2 linked regions of the Caballeronia sp. TF1N1 genome follow. The protein of the gene in region 1 interacts with the protein of each later gene in a pairwise test. Links are inferred from orthologs where the notes say so. Each region holds a gene or a part of one and is shown in the gene's direction. Other genes may lie near its edges.

What was found.
Region 2: the proteins of ftsB (region 1) and LDZ28_RS11665 interact in binary tests that used the Escherichia coli proteins (3 or more experiments, as listed by UniProt). The link is inferred for Caballeronia sp. TF1N1 from one-to-one orthologs.

What each region holds. Positions count from the first base shown.
Region 1 is NZ_CP084626.1:1,884,175-1,891,706, reverse strand. The notes cover bases 342-3,033. They hold ftsB (cell division protein FtsB), read left to right. Parts: upstream 342-1,301; coding sequence 1,302-1,766; downstream 1,767-3,033. Other genes in these bases: hslO (Hsp33 family molecular chaperone HslO), read right to left, coding at 2,365-3,033; LDZ28_RS08765 (hypothetical protein), read right to left, coding at 1,864-2,220; eno (phosphopyruvate hydratase), read left to right, coding at 342-1,193. Also shown: more of eno, read left to right, coding at 1-341; more of hslO, read right to left, coding at 3,034-3,318; LDZ28_RS08755 (gamma carbonic anhydrase family protein), read right to left, coding at 3,376-3,900; LDZ28_RS08750 (ferritin-like domain-containing protein), read left to right, coding at 4,145-4,990; LDZ28_RS08745 (alpha/beta fold hydrolase), read left to right, coding at 5,026-5,910; LDZ28_RS08740 (3',5'-nucleoside bisphosphate phosphatase), read left to right, coding at 5,987-6,829; LDZ28_RS08735 (L-threonylcarbamoyladenylate synthase), read left to right, coding at 6,937-7,532. UniProt on the Escherichia coli protein: Essential cell division protein. May link together the upstream cell division proteins, which are predominantly cytoplasmic, with the downstream cell division proteins, which are predominantly periplasmic.
Region 2 is NZ_CP084626.1:2,500,153-2,507,723, reverse strand. Bases 81-2,811 are described here. They hold LDZ28_RS11665 (cell division protein FtsQ/DivIB), read left to right. Parts: upstream 81-935; coding sequence 936-1,688; downstream 1,689-2,811. Other genes in these bases: ftsA (cell division protein FtsA), read left to right, coding at 1,715-2,811; LDZ28_RS11670 (D-alanine--D-alanine ligase), read left to right, coding at 81-905. In the rest of the region: more of LDZ28_RS11670, read left to right, coding at 1-80; more of ftsA, read left to right, coding at 2,812-2,947; cell division protein FtsZ, read left to right, coding at 3,092-4,294; LDZ28_RS11650 (peroxiredoxin), read left to right, coding at 4,577-5,080; lpxC (UDP-3-O-acyl-N-acetylglucosamine deacetylase), read left to right, coding at 5,347-6,264; LDZ28_RS11640 (DUF721 domain-containing protein), read right to left, coding at 6,315-6,809; preprotein translocase subunit SecA, read left to right, coding at 7,098-7,571. UniProt on the Escherichia coli protein: Essential cell division protein. May link together the upstream cell division proteins, which are predominantly cytoplasmic, with the downstream cell division proteins, which are predominantly periplasmic. May control correct divisome assembly.

The sequences.
Region 1 (7,532 bases):
CGATGGGCCGCGCAGCGGTGCCGTCGGGTGCATCGACGGGCTCGCGCGAAGCCATCGAACTACGCGACGGCGAAGCCGGCCGCTATGGCGGCAAGGGCGTCCTGAAGGCAGTCGAACACATCAACACCGAGATCTCCGAAGCCATCATGGGTCTCGACGCCTCGGAGCAGGCATTCCTCGACAAGACGCTGCTCGAACTCGACGGCACCGAAAACAAGTCGCGACTCGGCGCGAACGCAATGCTCGCCGTTTCCATGGCGGTTGCGAAGGCCGCAGCCGAGGAAGCGGGACTGCCGCTGTATCGCTACTTCGGCGGCTCGGGCGCCATGCAACTGCCGGTGCCGATGATGAACATCGTCAACGGCGGCGCGCACGCGAACAACAGCCTGGACATCCAGGAATTCATGATCGTGCCGGTAAGCCAGCCGACCTTTCGCGAAGCCCTGCGTTGCGGCGCCGAAGTGTTCCACGCGTTGAAGAAGATTCTGGCCGATCGCGGCATGAGCACGGCAGTGGGCGACGAAGGCGGCTTTGCGCCGAACTTCGGCAGCAACGACGAGTGTCTCTCGACCGTCCTGCAGGCTATCGAAAAAGCGGGGTATCGCGCCGGTGAAGACGTGCTGCTCGCGCTCGATTGCGCGGCAAGTGAGTTCTACCACGACGGCAAGTACCAGTTGGCCGGCGAAGGTCTGCAACTGTCGTCCGGCGAATTTTCGGACTATCTGGCGACGCTCGCCGACAAGTTCCCGATCGTCTCCATTGAAGACGGCATGCACGAAAGCGACTGGGACGGCTGGAAGACGCTGACCGATCGCCTCGGCAAGAAGATTCAGCTCGTCGGCGACGACCTCTTCGTCACCAACACGCGCATCCTGAAGGAAGGCATCGACAAGGGTATCGCCAACTCGATCCTCATCAAGATCAACCAGATCGGCACGCTCACCGAAACCTTCGCGGCGATCGAAATGGCGAAGCGCGCGTCGTACACGGCGGTCATCTCGCACCGTTCGGGCGAGACGGAAGATTCGACCATCGCGGATATCGCCGTCGGTCTGAACGCCGGCCAGATCAAGACCGGTTCGCTGTCGCGCAGCGATCGCATCTCGAAGTACAACCAGTTGCTGCGTATCGAGGAAGACCTCGGCGATATCGCAAGCTACCCCGGCAAGTCGGCGTTCTATAACCTCCGCTAAAGCTTTTGCCGCTTTAGTCGATAAGAACGTTAGTCTTATTTTCAGCCCGCCGCCCACGGCCTCGACGTCAATAGAGGTTGCCGGGCGGCGCTTATTTCGGCTACTCGAATGCGGCTCGTAACTGTCGTTCTGGTCTTGTTACTGGCGCTGATCCAATACCCGTTGTGGTGGGGACACGGCGGCTGGCTTCGCGTGCATGAATTGCAGCAGCAGCTCGCGCAGCAAAGCGACAAGAACACGAATCTGAAGCTGCGCAACGAGCGCGTTCAGGGTGAAGTGCAGGATCTGCAAAGCGGCACCGCGGCTGTCGAAGAGCGCGCGCGCTATGAGATGGGCATGGTGAAGGACAGCGAGGTGTTCGTGCAATTCGTCGCGCCGAACTCCAACGCGCCTGTCAACTCGGCGAACGTGCCCGGCATGAACGGTTCGACGCGCGGGCAAGTCTCGGCGGCGCCGTTGCGCGTGGTGCCGAATCCGGTTTCGCGCTCGAAGCAGGAAATGCGCGACGCGGACAAGAAAATGCAGAAGGAAAAGGCCGCCGAAGCGAAGAAGAAGCAGGGCGCGGCTAACTGAGCGGCTTTTCGTTTTTCTCGGCAAAATAAAAAATGGCGCAGTCGATATTTCGACCGCGCCATTTTTCATGTGCGCCTGGTTTGCGCGGGATTCGCCGTTACCAGGAATAGCCGGTGCCGATGCCTATACCCGAGCCCCAGTAAGGACCGCCACCCCAGCCGCCGCTGGAATAGCCGCCGTAGACCGTGACGGGGGGCGTGTAGTAATTGGACATCATCTTGGCGTCGTTGCCTATGCTCGCAGCCTTCTGCGATTCGTTCAGCGCCTGTTTGTCGATGGCGTTATAGCGCGCCATCTGCTGCTCGGGCGTGAGCGTCTCTTGCGGGGGCAGCGGCGTGTTGGGCAAGCGGCTGTAGATTGGCGAAGGGCCGGGCGGGTCCATCGTGCAGCCAGCGACGAGCGCCAAGCCCAAGAGGCACGACGAAAGTTTCCAGTTGAGCGTTGCGGTTTTCATTTGCGACCTCCAGCGGGCCGGTACTGAGTTCTGCGGGGTGAAAATCATACCGTGCGGCAAGCTTGATGCATCAACCGATGCAAAAGCCGCGCCGGATCGGCAGATGCCCTCGCCAATCCCGCGCAAACCCAGGCGCCGCAAGGCTCAGTGCCGCTGACCGGGCGCCGGGCTCACCCCTTGTGAGAGCTCTTTTGCGACAAAAAGTTGCGCAACGTCCACCGGGTCGAACTCGTAGCGTTGATTGCAGAACTCGCAGTGAACCTCGACGCTGCCGCGCTCCTTGATGACGCTGTCCACCTCTTCGCGGCCGAGCATCTTCAGCATGCCGCCGACCTTTTCGCGCGAGCAGCTGCACTGGAAGCGCGCGGGCGCAGGCTCGAAGTGCTGCACGTTCTCTTGCCAGAAAAGTCGCCGGAACACCGTCTCGGGTTCTTCCTTCAGCAATTCCTCGGCGGAAAGCGTGCTGCCGAGATGACACACGCGCTGCCAAGTATCGGCGTCGTGTTCGCCCGGATGCGGCACGATCCCGCCATCGCCCGGGAGCTTCTGCAGCAGCACGCCGACGGCGCGGTCGGTGTTGGCCGCGAGCCAGATGCGCGTGTCCAGCTGCTCGGAGTGATGCATGTAGTGTTCGAGCACTTCCGACATCGACGTAAGCGGCCCGTGCTCGCCCGACAACGGCACGATGCCCTGATACGGCTGCTGTCCCGGCCTCTTGTCGTTCGGGTCGAGCGTGATGACGCAGCGCCCCTGGCCATTGCGGTTGAGCAAATCGGCAAGCGACATGTCGCCGTCGAGCTGCTGTTCGTTCGCGTCATCGGAAAGCTTGGCCGTGGCGCGCAGCGACAGATTCGAATTGCACTGCACGACCAGCATTTTCACGGGGCCGTCGCCATATATCTGCATGATGAGCGTGCCGTCGAACTTGAGGTTCGCCGACAGAAGCGCGCACGCGGCCATCATCTCGCCGAGCACATTGCGCACCGCTTGCGGATACGAACGGCGCGCGAGCACTTCTTGCCACGTATTGCGCAGCGAGACGATCTCGCCGCGCACGGGCGCCGCATTGAACATGAATTTTTGCAACTGGTCGTTCACAACTCTTCCTTGGGTGATGAGACGAGACGCGCCGTCTTCGATAAGCGGATGAGCCGCTCAACCGATGCGCACGAGCTGCGCCTTGTAGAATTCGCGCCGGTCCGCGTAGCTCGCCGTGGCTCCGCGCATGCGGGCGATATCCGCTTCGCCGATTTCCCGCACCGCTTTGGCGGGTGCGCCGAGAATCAGCGTGTTGTCCGGAAAAACCTTGCCTTCGGTGACGATGGCGCCCGCGCCAACCAGACAGTTGCGGCCGATTACCGCACCATTCAAGACCACCGCCTGAATTCCGATCAGCGAGCCTTCCTTTACGGTGCAGCCGTGCAGCATGGCCTGATGTCCGACGGTCACGTCGTTTTCGATCGTCAGAGGAAAGCCCGGGTCCGCGTGCAGCACCGCGCCTTCCTGCACGTTGCTGCCGTGACCGACGACGATCGGTTCGTTGTCGCCGCGCAGCGTCGCGCCGAACCACACGCTGGCATTTTCCTCGAGCGTCACCTGACCGATGATCGTCGCGGTATCCGCGAGAAAGACGCTTTCGTGGATGGTGGGGGCGTCGTCGCCGAGTTTGTAGATGGCCACTGTGTCTCCTGGGCGTTGTCTTCGAAGGGTGGGATGCGCTCGTTGCCGCGTCGGGCCGCGCGAGGGCTACAATGCGCGCCTTTGTCGTATGTCGTTCCGCGCCTTGTCCAATTGGTTGACCGCGCGGATTATTGCTTTCGGCGTGTCGTGCGTGCGCCGGGATTACCATTTTAGCCGGTTGCGCCGAAACGTCCTTCGCGCCGGCCGCATTCGCTTCCTGGCGTCTTTCGCTTAACCGAGCATCATGCAAAACGTTCCGACTTCCTTCACCGACGATGCCTGCATGCGCCGCGCGGCGCTCGCCATTCTCCGCGAGCGCGATCCGGTGACGAAAGCGCGCGACGCCCGCACGCTGTACGAGCGCGTGCTGTGCCGTGCGGCGCGCATCGACCCGGAAGTCGCGCTCGACGAACCGGACCACTTGCCCGGCCGTCCCGAGGCGCCGGAACTCGTCGAGCCGTCATCGCTCAAGCGCCGCAGCATGCAATCCGACGCGGGGCGCGCGGTGCTGCTGCACGCGCTTGCGCACATCGAATTCAACGCGATCAATCTGGCGCTCGATGCCGTGTGGCGCTTTCCTTCGATGCCCACGGCGTTCTACATCGACTGGCTGAAGGTCGCGGCGGAGGAGGCGCATCACTTCTCGCTGCTAACCGCGCGTCTGGCGCAATTCGGCCACGTCTACGGCGATTTTCCCGCTCACGACGGCTTGTGGGAAATGGCCGAGCGCACCCGCGCCGACGTGCTGGCGCGCATGGCGCTCGTGCCGCGCACGCTCGAAGCGCGCGGTCTCGATGCCTCGCCGCCCATTCGCAAGCGTCTCGCGCAGGCGGGCGACGAAGCGTCGGCAGCGATTCTCGATGTAATCCTGCGCGATGAGATCGGTCATGTGCTGATCGGCAACCACTGGTTCCGTTTTCTCTGCGACGCGGCGAGTCTCGATCCGCATCCCACTTACGAGCGTCTTGCGAAGCAGTATCACGCGCCGAAATTGCGTGGCCCGTTCAACTTCGAGGCGCGTCGCGACGCGGGCTTCGACGAGGCCGAGCTGCGCGCGCTCGCCGGGCTGGACGAGAACCCGTCGCTATAATCGAACGATCATCTTTTTCGAATGCGACACCGACCATGAAAGAATCGCGCTCCGAATTCGTCGATGCGCGCGGCGTGCGTCTGCACGTGCGCCGCTGGGGCTCGCCCGACGCGCCCATGCTTTTCATGCTGCACGGCTGGATGGACGTCGCGGCATCGTTCCAGTTCGTCGTCGATGCGCTCAAGGGCGACTGGCAAGTGCTCGCGCCCGACGCACGCGGCTTCGGGCTGTCGGACTGGCCGGTGGCCGAGAAGGGCGGCGGCCATTACTATTTTCCGGACTATCTCGCGGACCTCGAAGCGCTCATCGACCATTTCGATCCCGTCGGCAAAGTGAACCTGATCGGCCACAGCATGGGCGCGAACTTCGCGCTGCTCTATGCGGGCGTGCGGCCGGAGCGGGTACGCCGCGTCGTCGATCTCGAAGGCTTTGGGCTGCCCGCGGCGCATCCGGCGCAGGCGCCCGGACGTATCGCTACATGGCTCGACGACCTGCGCGCGCCGCCACAACTGCGCAGCTATGCGACGCTCGATGAAGTCGCCGATCGGCTGATCCGCACCAATCCGCGCTTGGCGCCTGCACGCGCGCGGTTTCTTGCGCAGCACTGGTCACGGCAGGAAGCCGACGGGCAATTTCATTTGCTCGCCGACCCGGCACACAAGCTGCGTGGTCCTACGTTGTATCGGCTCGATGAGGTGTCGGCGGTCTGGAAGCGTGTTCAGGCGCCCGTGCTGCACGTCGAGGCGAAGGATTCGCCCACGCTCGCGGGTTTCGCCGGAAAAATGCCGATTGCCGAGTTCAAGACGCGCTTCGAGGCGTTTGCCGACTGGCGCGAGGAAATCATCGATGAAGCGGGGCATATGGTTCATCACGATCAACCCGAGCGAGTCGCCGCGCTCATCGAAGCGTTCTGCGCGTGAATGTGCACGCTGACGCGCAGCCAGGCGCAACGGCATCACCAGCACGTCATGCCGTTACAGTAAAATGTTAAAAATCATGAAGCCGACGATCAACGCCGATTTGCACTGCCATTCCACCGTCTCCGACGGCCAGTACGCGCCTGCGCAGGTCGCGGCGCGCGCGCACGCCGGCGGCGTCGGATTATGGTCGCTCACCGATCACGATCAGCTCGGCGGCCAGCGCGAAGCGCGCGAGACGGCCGAGGCGCTCGGCATGGGCTATTTGCCGGGCGTCGAGATTTCGGTGACGTGGGCGGGGCGCACGGTTCACATCGTCGGCATGAATGTCGATCCGGAAAACGCGGAACTGCAGCGCGGGCTCGAAGCCACGCGTAACGGCCGCGCGGCGCGCGGCGTGGCGATCGGCGAAGCGTTGGCGGCAGTCGGTATTCCGAACGCGCACGAAGGCGCGCTGCGCCATGCCGAGGACCCCGACATGATTTCGCGCGTACATTTCGCGCGCTTCCTGGTGGAAGAAGGCTACGCCAAGACCACGTCCGACGTGTTCGCGCGCTATCTCGGCGAGGGCAAGCCGGGTTACGTCGGCCACTGCTGGGCGAAACTCGCCGACACGGTGAAATGGATTCGCAACGCGGGCGGCGAGCCGATCATCGCGCATCCGGGGCGTTACGATTACAGCCCGCTCGAATTCGCCGCGCTCTTCGACGAATTCATCCAGCTCGGCGGCCGCGCCATCGAGGTCGTCACCGGCAGCCACACGCCGGATCAGTATCGCGAATATGCGGATGTCGCGCGTCGTTACGGCTTCGAAGCCTCGCGCGGTTCCGACTTCCACGGCGCGGGGGAAGGGCGCGTCGATCTCGGTCAGTTGCCGCCGTTGCCGGACGATCTCACGCCGGTTTGGGAGCGTTGGCTGTAAGGCGTCCGCACGGCTCGTGCTCCCTGCGTCATCCGAATTTTCCGTACGCGCGGCACGCCTGGGCGCTCGCGTGGCGTTGCGGGCACGAGCGAACAAGAAGGCATCGTATGTCTCAATTTTTTCGGATTCACCCCGACAATCCGCAGCCGCGGCTCATCAATCAGGCCGTGCAGATCATTCGCGATGGCGGGATCGTCGCGCTGCCGACCGATTCGAGCTACGCGCTCGCCTGCCATCTCGACGACAAGACGGCGGTCGAACGTCTGCGCCGGATTCGTGGGATCGACGACAAGCAGTTGCTGTCGCTGCTCGTGCGCGATCTCTCGGAGCTGTCGAATTTCGCGATGGTCGACAACACGCAGTACCGGCTCATCAAGTCCGTGACGCCGGGCCCTTATGTGTTCGTGCTGCAGGCGACCAAGGAAGTGCCGCGCAGGCTGTCGCATCCGTCGCGCAAGACAATCGGGCTGCGCGTGCCGGATCACGCCATCACGCTGGCGCTGCTCGAAGCGCTGGGGCAGCCGCTGCTTGGCTCCACGCTGATCCTGCCGCCCGACACGGAACCGCTCAACGACGCAGAGGAGATCCGCGAACGGCTCGAAAAGCAGATCGAACTCGTGATCGATGCAGGCGCTTGCCCGGCCGAACCCTCGACGGTCATCGATCTTTCCGGCGGCGAACCCGTGCTCGTGCGCGCGGGACG
Region 2 (7,571 bases), 620 kb from region 1 along the record:
CCGTGCTGCTTGGCGGTAACTCGGCCGAGCGCGAAGTCTCGCTCAACTCGGGACGGCTCGTGCTCGAAGGTTTGCGCGAAGCGGGCATCGACGCGCATCCGTTCGATCCGGCGGAGCGTCCGCTCTCGGACTTGAAGGCGGAAGGTTTCGAGCGCGTGTTTATCGCGCTGCATGGCGGCTATGGAGAGAACGGCCAGTTGCAGGGCGCGCTGGACTTTTACGGCATCCGTTATACGGGCAGCGGCGTGCTCGGTTCGGCGCTCGGCATGGACAAGCTGCGCACCAAGCTCGTGTGGCAGCAGACCGGCATTCCCACGCCGCCGTTCGAGACCGTGTATCGCGGTGAAGACTACGACGCGCGCACGCACGAGATCATTGCGAAGCTCGGCTTGCCGCTTTTCGTGAAGCCGGCGACGGAAGGCTCGAGCGTCGCTGTCATCAAGGTGAAGAGCGCGGAAACGCTCGCGCCCGCGCTCGAAGAAGCCGCGAAGTACGACAAGATCGTGATCGTGGAGAAGAGCATCGAAGGCGGCGGCGAGTTCACGTGCTGTATCGCCGGCAATCTGGATTTACCGGTCATCAAGATCGTGCCGGCGGGCGAGTTTTACGACTATCACGCGAAGTACGTCGCCGACGACACCCAGTACCTGATTCCCTGCGGCCTGACCGAAGCGGAGGAAGCGCGCATGAAGCAACTGACGCAGCGCGCCTTCGACATGCTCGGCTGCACGGACTGGGGCCGCGCCGACTTCATGCTTGACCTCGACGGCAATCCGTACTTTCTCGAAGTCAACACGGCGCCGGGCATGACGGACCACTCGTTGCCGCCGAAAGCGGCGCGCGCGGTCGGCATCAGCTACAAGGATCTGGTTGTGAAGGTGTTGTCGTTGACGCTCGAAGACTAAACATTCGCACAGGACACAAGCAAACGAACCATGTGGAACAACGTTCGCCAAATGAACCTCGCCGCCAGCGCGCTGCACTTGATGCTCGTGCTTATGCTGCTGGCCGCCGCGGGCATCTGGGCGATACAGCGTCCCGAGTTTCGTCTGCGGGGTATCCAGATCGACGGCGACACGGCGCACATCAACACGCCGACGGTGCGCGCGAGCGTGGTGGGGCATCTGAAGGGCAATTTCTTCACGGTCGATCTCGATACGGCCCGCGCCGCGTTCGAGCAGATGCCGTGGGTGCGTCATGCAAGCGTGCGGCGCGTCTGGCCGAATGCGCTCGCAGTGACACTCGAGGAATACAAGCCGCTCGGCACCTGGGGCAACGACCAGTTGGTGAGCGTGGACGGTGAACTCTTCACGGCGAACCAGGGCGAACTCGACGACGACCTGCCCGCGTTCGACGGTCCCGAGGGCACGGCGAAGGAAGTGGTCGCCCGGTATCACGATTTTCAGAAGTGGTTCGCGCCGCTCGACGCGCAGCCGGAGGAAGTGACGCTGTCGCCGCGATTCGCATGGACGGTCAAGCTCTCGAACGGAACGCAGCTCGAACTGGGCCGCGAGCGCAATGAAGACACATTGCTCGAACGCAGTCGGCGCTTCGTTGCGTCGTGGCCGTCGGTGACGGGGCGTTGGGGCAACGACATCGAATACGCGGATTTGCGTTACCCGAATGGCTTCGCGATACGAGCAGCTGGAATGCGTTTCATCAATGACACCGACAAGGCCAAGAAGTAAGCAGACAAAACGGGCATGAGCACGCTATGAGCAAAGACTACAAAGACCTGCTGGTTTCCCTCGACATTGGAACGTCGAAGGTGGTCGCGATCGTCGCCGAACTGAAAGGCGAGGGCCACTACGAGGTGATCGGACTCGGTCAGAGCGACTCGAAGGGGTTGAAGAAGGGCGTCGTGGTCAACATCGAGGCCACGGTGCAATCCATTCAGCGCGCGCTCGAGGAAGCCGAGCTGATGGCGGATTGCAAGATCACGAATGTCTTCACGGGCATTGCGGGAAGCCATATCCGCAGCTTCAATTCGAGCGGCATGGTGGCGATCAAGGACAAGGAAGTCACGCAGACGGACGTCGCCCGCGTGATCGAAACGGCCAAGGCCATCAACATCCCGACCGATCAGCAGGTGCTGCATATCCTCACGCAGGAATTCATCATCGACGGTCAGGAAGACGTGCGCGAGCCTATCGGCATGAGCGGTATCCGGCTCGAAGTAAAGGTGCATATCGTGACGGGCGCGGTGAGCGCGGCGCAGAACATCGTGAAGTGCGTGCGCCGCTGCGGGCTCGAAGTGAACGACCTCATTCTTCAGCCGCTCGCCTCGTCGCTGGCGGTGTTGACGGAAGACGAGAAGGAACTGGGCGTAGTGCTCGTCGATATCGGCGGCGGCACGACGGACATCGCCATCTTCAGCGAAGGCGCGATCCGTCACACGGCCGTGATTCCCATCGCCGGCGATCAAATCACGAGCGACGTCGCGATGGCGCTGCGCACGCCGACGCCGGACGCGGAAGACATCAAGGTGAGCTACGGCATCGCGAAGCAGGCGCTCGCCGATCCCGACGAGATGATCGAAGTGCCGGGTCTCGGCGAACGCGGTCCGCGCACGCTGTCGCGTCAGGCGCTCGCAGCAGTGGTCGAGCCGCGTGTCGAGGAACTGTTCTCACTGGTGCAGCAGGTCGTGCGCGAATCCGGCTACGAAGAATTGCTGTCGAGCGGCGTCGTCCTGACCGGCGGCGCGGCGATGATGCCCGGCATGGTCGAACTCGGCGAAGACATTTTCCTGAAGCCAGTGCGTATCGGCGTGCCGGAATACGCGGGCGGCCTTGCAGATGTCGTGCGCAATCCGCGCTATTCGACGGCCATGGGCCTGCTCGCCGAAGGACGCTCGCAACGCATGCGCGGCCGCAAGGTCGCGGTACAGAACGGATCGATGGGCCAGGTATTCACGCGCATGAAAGACTGGTTTCTCGGAAACTTCTGAATCGAATAAGAAACATAAGTAGCACGAAAGAAAAAGCAGCAGACGCTGAATATAATTCGTGCCAGTACCGGCGGCTGGCGCGCGGTGAGGGGTTGCCCGATCTCTCGCCGAATAACGCCGATCTTCATTCTTGACGGAGGCAACATGGATTTCGAAATGCTGGAAACGGAAACCAACGGAACGATCATCAAGGTGGTCGGTGTCGGAGGTGCGGGTGGCAACGCCGTGCAGCACATGATCAACAGAGGTGTACAAGGCGTCGACTTCATCGTGATGAATACCGACGCGCAGGCACTGGCTCGCTCACGCGCGCCGGCGGTTCTGCAATTGGGCATGACCGGTCTCGGTGCGGGCGCCAAGCCGGACAAGGGTAAGGAAGCGGCGGAAGACGCGCGCGAGCGTATCGCCGATGCATTGCGTGGCGCGCACATGGTGTTCATCACCGCGGGCATGGGTGGCGGCACGGGGACGGGCGCGGCGCCAGTGGTCGCGCAGATCGCGAAGGAAATGGGCATTCTGACCGTCGGCGTCGTGAGCAAGCCGTTCGAGTTCGAAGGCGGCCGCCGCATGCGCGTGGCGGAAGCCGGCTCGCAGCAGTTGGAAGATCACGTCGACTCGCTCATCGTCGTGTTGAACGACAAGCTGTTCGACGTGATGGGCGACGACGCCGAAATGGACAAGTGCTTCCAGTGCGCGGATGACGTGCTGAACAACGCTGTCGCGGGCATCGCGGAAATCATCAACGTCGATGGTCTCGTGAACGTCGACTTCGAAGACGTGAAGACCGTGATGGGCGAGCAAGGCAAAGCGATGATGGGCACGGCGACAGTCGCCGGCGTCGATCGCGCGCGTCTCGCGGCGGAACAGGCCGTGGCGAGCCCGTTGCTCGAAGGCGTGGACTTGTCGGGTGCGCGCGGCGTGCTCGTGAATATCACGTCGAGCCGTTCGCTGCGTTTGTCGGAAACGCGTGAAGTGATGAATACCATCAAGAGCTACGCGGCCGACGACGCAACTGTGATCTTCGGCGCGGTGTACGACGACGCAATGGGCGACGCCCTACGCGTGACGGTGGTGGCAACGGGCCTGGGCCGCGCGGCGAAGAAGCAGCAGCAAGCGCCAATGACCCTCCTGCGCACGGGCACCGACAATCAGCCGGTCGCGCATGCGCACGCAACGCACAACACGTATTCGCCGCAGCATGGTCAGCCGACGGATTACGGTCAGCTGGACACGCCGGCAGTGTGGCGTTCGACGCGGGAAACGGCGGCTTCGCATGTGCAGGCATTGCAGGAAAAGGGCGTCGACACTTACGACATCCCGGCGTTCCTGCGCAAGCAAGCGGACTAAGACGGGCCTCATCGCCGAAATATGGCGACGAGCGAAGCCGTAGCACCCGTTATCACGCGCGCTGAATCGAGAAGCGCGACAATGCAGGCTTCACGTGGGGCGACTGTCCAAGGCCGCGTTCGAGGACGTATCGAATCGGACGCCAGGCCGTGGCCAGGCGCTCTCCACGAATTTGCCACTGTGCAGATGAAGCCGGTGTCGTCGAACTTCGCGATAAAGCGTCAAGCGCGGGACGATGCACTTCGCCGGAATGTGCGGGCACTGACGAGGGAAGGACCGAGCATGATCAAAGTGGGTGAAACGTTGCCGGATGTGCGTCTCTTCGAGTTCATCGAGGAGCCGAGCGAAGGCTGCGCCGTGGGACCGAACGGGTTCTCGGCGCGCGAGCGGACCGCTGGCAAGCGCGTGGTGATCTTCGGATTGCCGGGCGCGTTCACGCCGACGTGTTCCGCCAGACACGTGCCCGGCTACGTCGAGGCGGCGGAGGAGTTTTCCGCTGAGGGTATCGACGAAGTCTGGTGCGTTTCCGTCAACGACGCGTTCGTCATGAACGCGTGGGGACGCGATCTTCAAACCGCGGGCAAGGTGAAGATGATCGCGGACGGCAGTGCGCGTTTTGCCCAGGCACTCGGACTGGATCAGGATTTGACCGAGCGCGGCATGGGAATTCGTTCCCAGCGCTACGCGATGGTGATCGACAATGGCGTGGTCAAGACGCTTAATGTCGAAGCGCCCGGCAAGTTCGAAGTCAGCGACGCTCAAAGCATCCTGGCGACGTTGCGCTGAGTGAAGCGGCGTCGCGTTGTCTCTGTACAACGCCGCAGACGCACTCTCAAACAGCCGCAACTTGGGGCCGATGACCGGAAATGCCTCCATTCCGGCCATCGGCCCGTTCTACTTCATTAAATCTGTCATCGGCAGGTAACACCGGGAAACACTTGAAACCTCCCGGAGCGCGACGACGTGCACTGGATGGAGTATACTTCGGCCTATTAGCTTATATAGTGCGATTAATTCTCTTTATTGGGAATTCATATCGGAAGAAGAAAATCATGTTGAAGCAGCGAACAATCAAGACTGTAGTCAAGACCGTGGGGATCGGGCTCCATTCCGGCCGGAAGGTCGAACTGACGCTCAAGCCCGCACCGGCTGGCACGGGCATCGTGTTCTCGCGTATCGACTTGCCGCAGCCGGTCGACATTCCCGCGTCCGCGATGTCCGTCGGCGACACGCGCCTGGCGTCCGTGCTGCAGAAGGACGGCGCGCGCGTTTCCACCGTCGAGCACTTGATGTCGGCATGCGCGGGACTCGGTATCGACAATCTGTATGTCGATGTAACCGCCGAGGAAATCCCGATCATGGACGGCAGCGCGGCTTCGTTCGTGTTTCTGATTCAATCGGCGGGTATCGAAGAGCAGAACGCGCCGAAGAAATTCATCAAGGTGACGAAGCCCGTCGAAGTGCGCGACGGCGATAAATTCGCGCGTCTCGACCCGTATTTCGGCTTCAAACTGAGCTTTACCATCGACTTCCGTCACCCGGCCGTCGACAAGACCGGTCAGGCGTTGGAAGTGGATTTCGCGACTACGTCATATGTGCGTGAAATCGCGCGTGCTCGTACGTTCGGCTTTGCGCACGAAGTTGAAATGATGCGCGAACTCGGTCTCGCACGCGGCGGCAGCATGGACAACGCGATCGTGCTCGACGAGTACCGCATCCTGAATAACGACGGCCTGCGCTACGACGACGAATTCGTGAAGCACAAGATGCTGGACGCCATTGGCGACCTGTATGTCGTGGGGCATCCCCTGCTCGCGTCCTATAAGGCGTACAAGGGCGGCCACGCCATGAACAACATGCTTTTGCGCGAATTGCTCGCAAACGAAGACGCTTACGAAATGGTCACCTTCGAGGACATTCAGAAGGCGCCGCGCGGTTTCAGTTTCGACACGCAGACGGCATTTGCCTGAGTCACTTCAGGCAGCGAGTTTCAAGCGAATGAGCGGTGCGAAAGCATCGCTCATTTTTTTTCGCCTTTGCCTCGATGACGCGCGGCCATTTTCGCGAGCGCTTCCTGTAGCGGCGAAGGCGCGAGCGTCTCGGCAAGCTCGTGCAGCGCCGATGCACCCGCCGCCGACATCCGCGCTTGCTTGGGCGGCACCGCGTCCTGCATCGATTGCGGACGCACGCGCACTCTCAGCGAGTTGACCGCCCAGCCGCGTTGCTGCAGATCGGCGAGCAAAGTGGGCTCGATATGGCGCAGCCGCGCCGCGAGCGCGTTATGCGCGGCGAAAAGCGCTAGCACGCCTTCCTTGATGAAACCGGGCTCGACATTGGCCGCGAGATAATCCGGCAGAAGCGTGCTCAGATCGCGCTGCAGTGCCGCCACTTGCTCGACGCCTGCCCGCAAAGCGCGAAAGGCATCGGTGCGATCGAGGACATCGGCCAGCGCCTGTGGCTTGCGCGGATCGAACCGCTCCGGTCCAGATCTTGAATTTGTAGAAAAACGGCTCATTTTTGGCTTGAGAACGCCCGACGCAATGGTTCGATTGTAACGCGCGCCCGCGCGCTTCCCCGACGCGCAAGCCTTATTCGGCAACCGCGCCGGAACAAACTTTCAAACGGTTGACTGTCGCGTTCCCCCGACGCGCGCGAGCCCACGCGGACGTAAGGTCTGCCAAACTCGCGTGCTAAAATTCCCGATTCGATTTCACCCAATGGACTTAAGTCGCCGGGGTTCTCCGAACTCGGACGCAGCAAGCAACATGCGCCCATCCGAAGCCGCGACGCAGACACTGATCCGATGACCACCGGTTTCCTTCAGAAGATTTTTGGCAGCCGCAATCAGCGGCTGGTCAAGCAGTACCAAAAGACCGTTGTGGCGATCAACGCCCTCGAGCCGACCGTCGAGAAATACACGGACGATCAGCTACGCGCGAAGACGGACGAGTTCCGCCAGCGCGTCGCGAGCGGCGAATCGCTCGACGTGCTTCTGCCCGAGGCGTTCGCGGTCTGTCGCGAAGCGAGTCGGCGCGTCCTGAAAATGCGCCACTTCGACGTCCAGTTGATCGGCGGCATGGTGCTGCATTACGGCAAGATCGCGGAAATGCGCACGGGCGAAGGCAAGACGCTCGTCGCCACACTCGCCGCGTATCTGAACGCGCTGTCGGGCCGCGGCGTGCACGTCGTGACGGTGAACGACTACCTCGCGCAACGCGACGCCGAATGGATGGCGCGTCTTTACAACTTCCTGGGTCTTTCGTGCGGCGTGAATCTG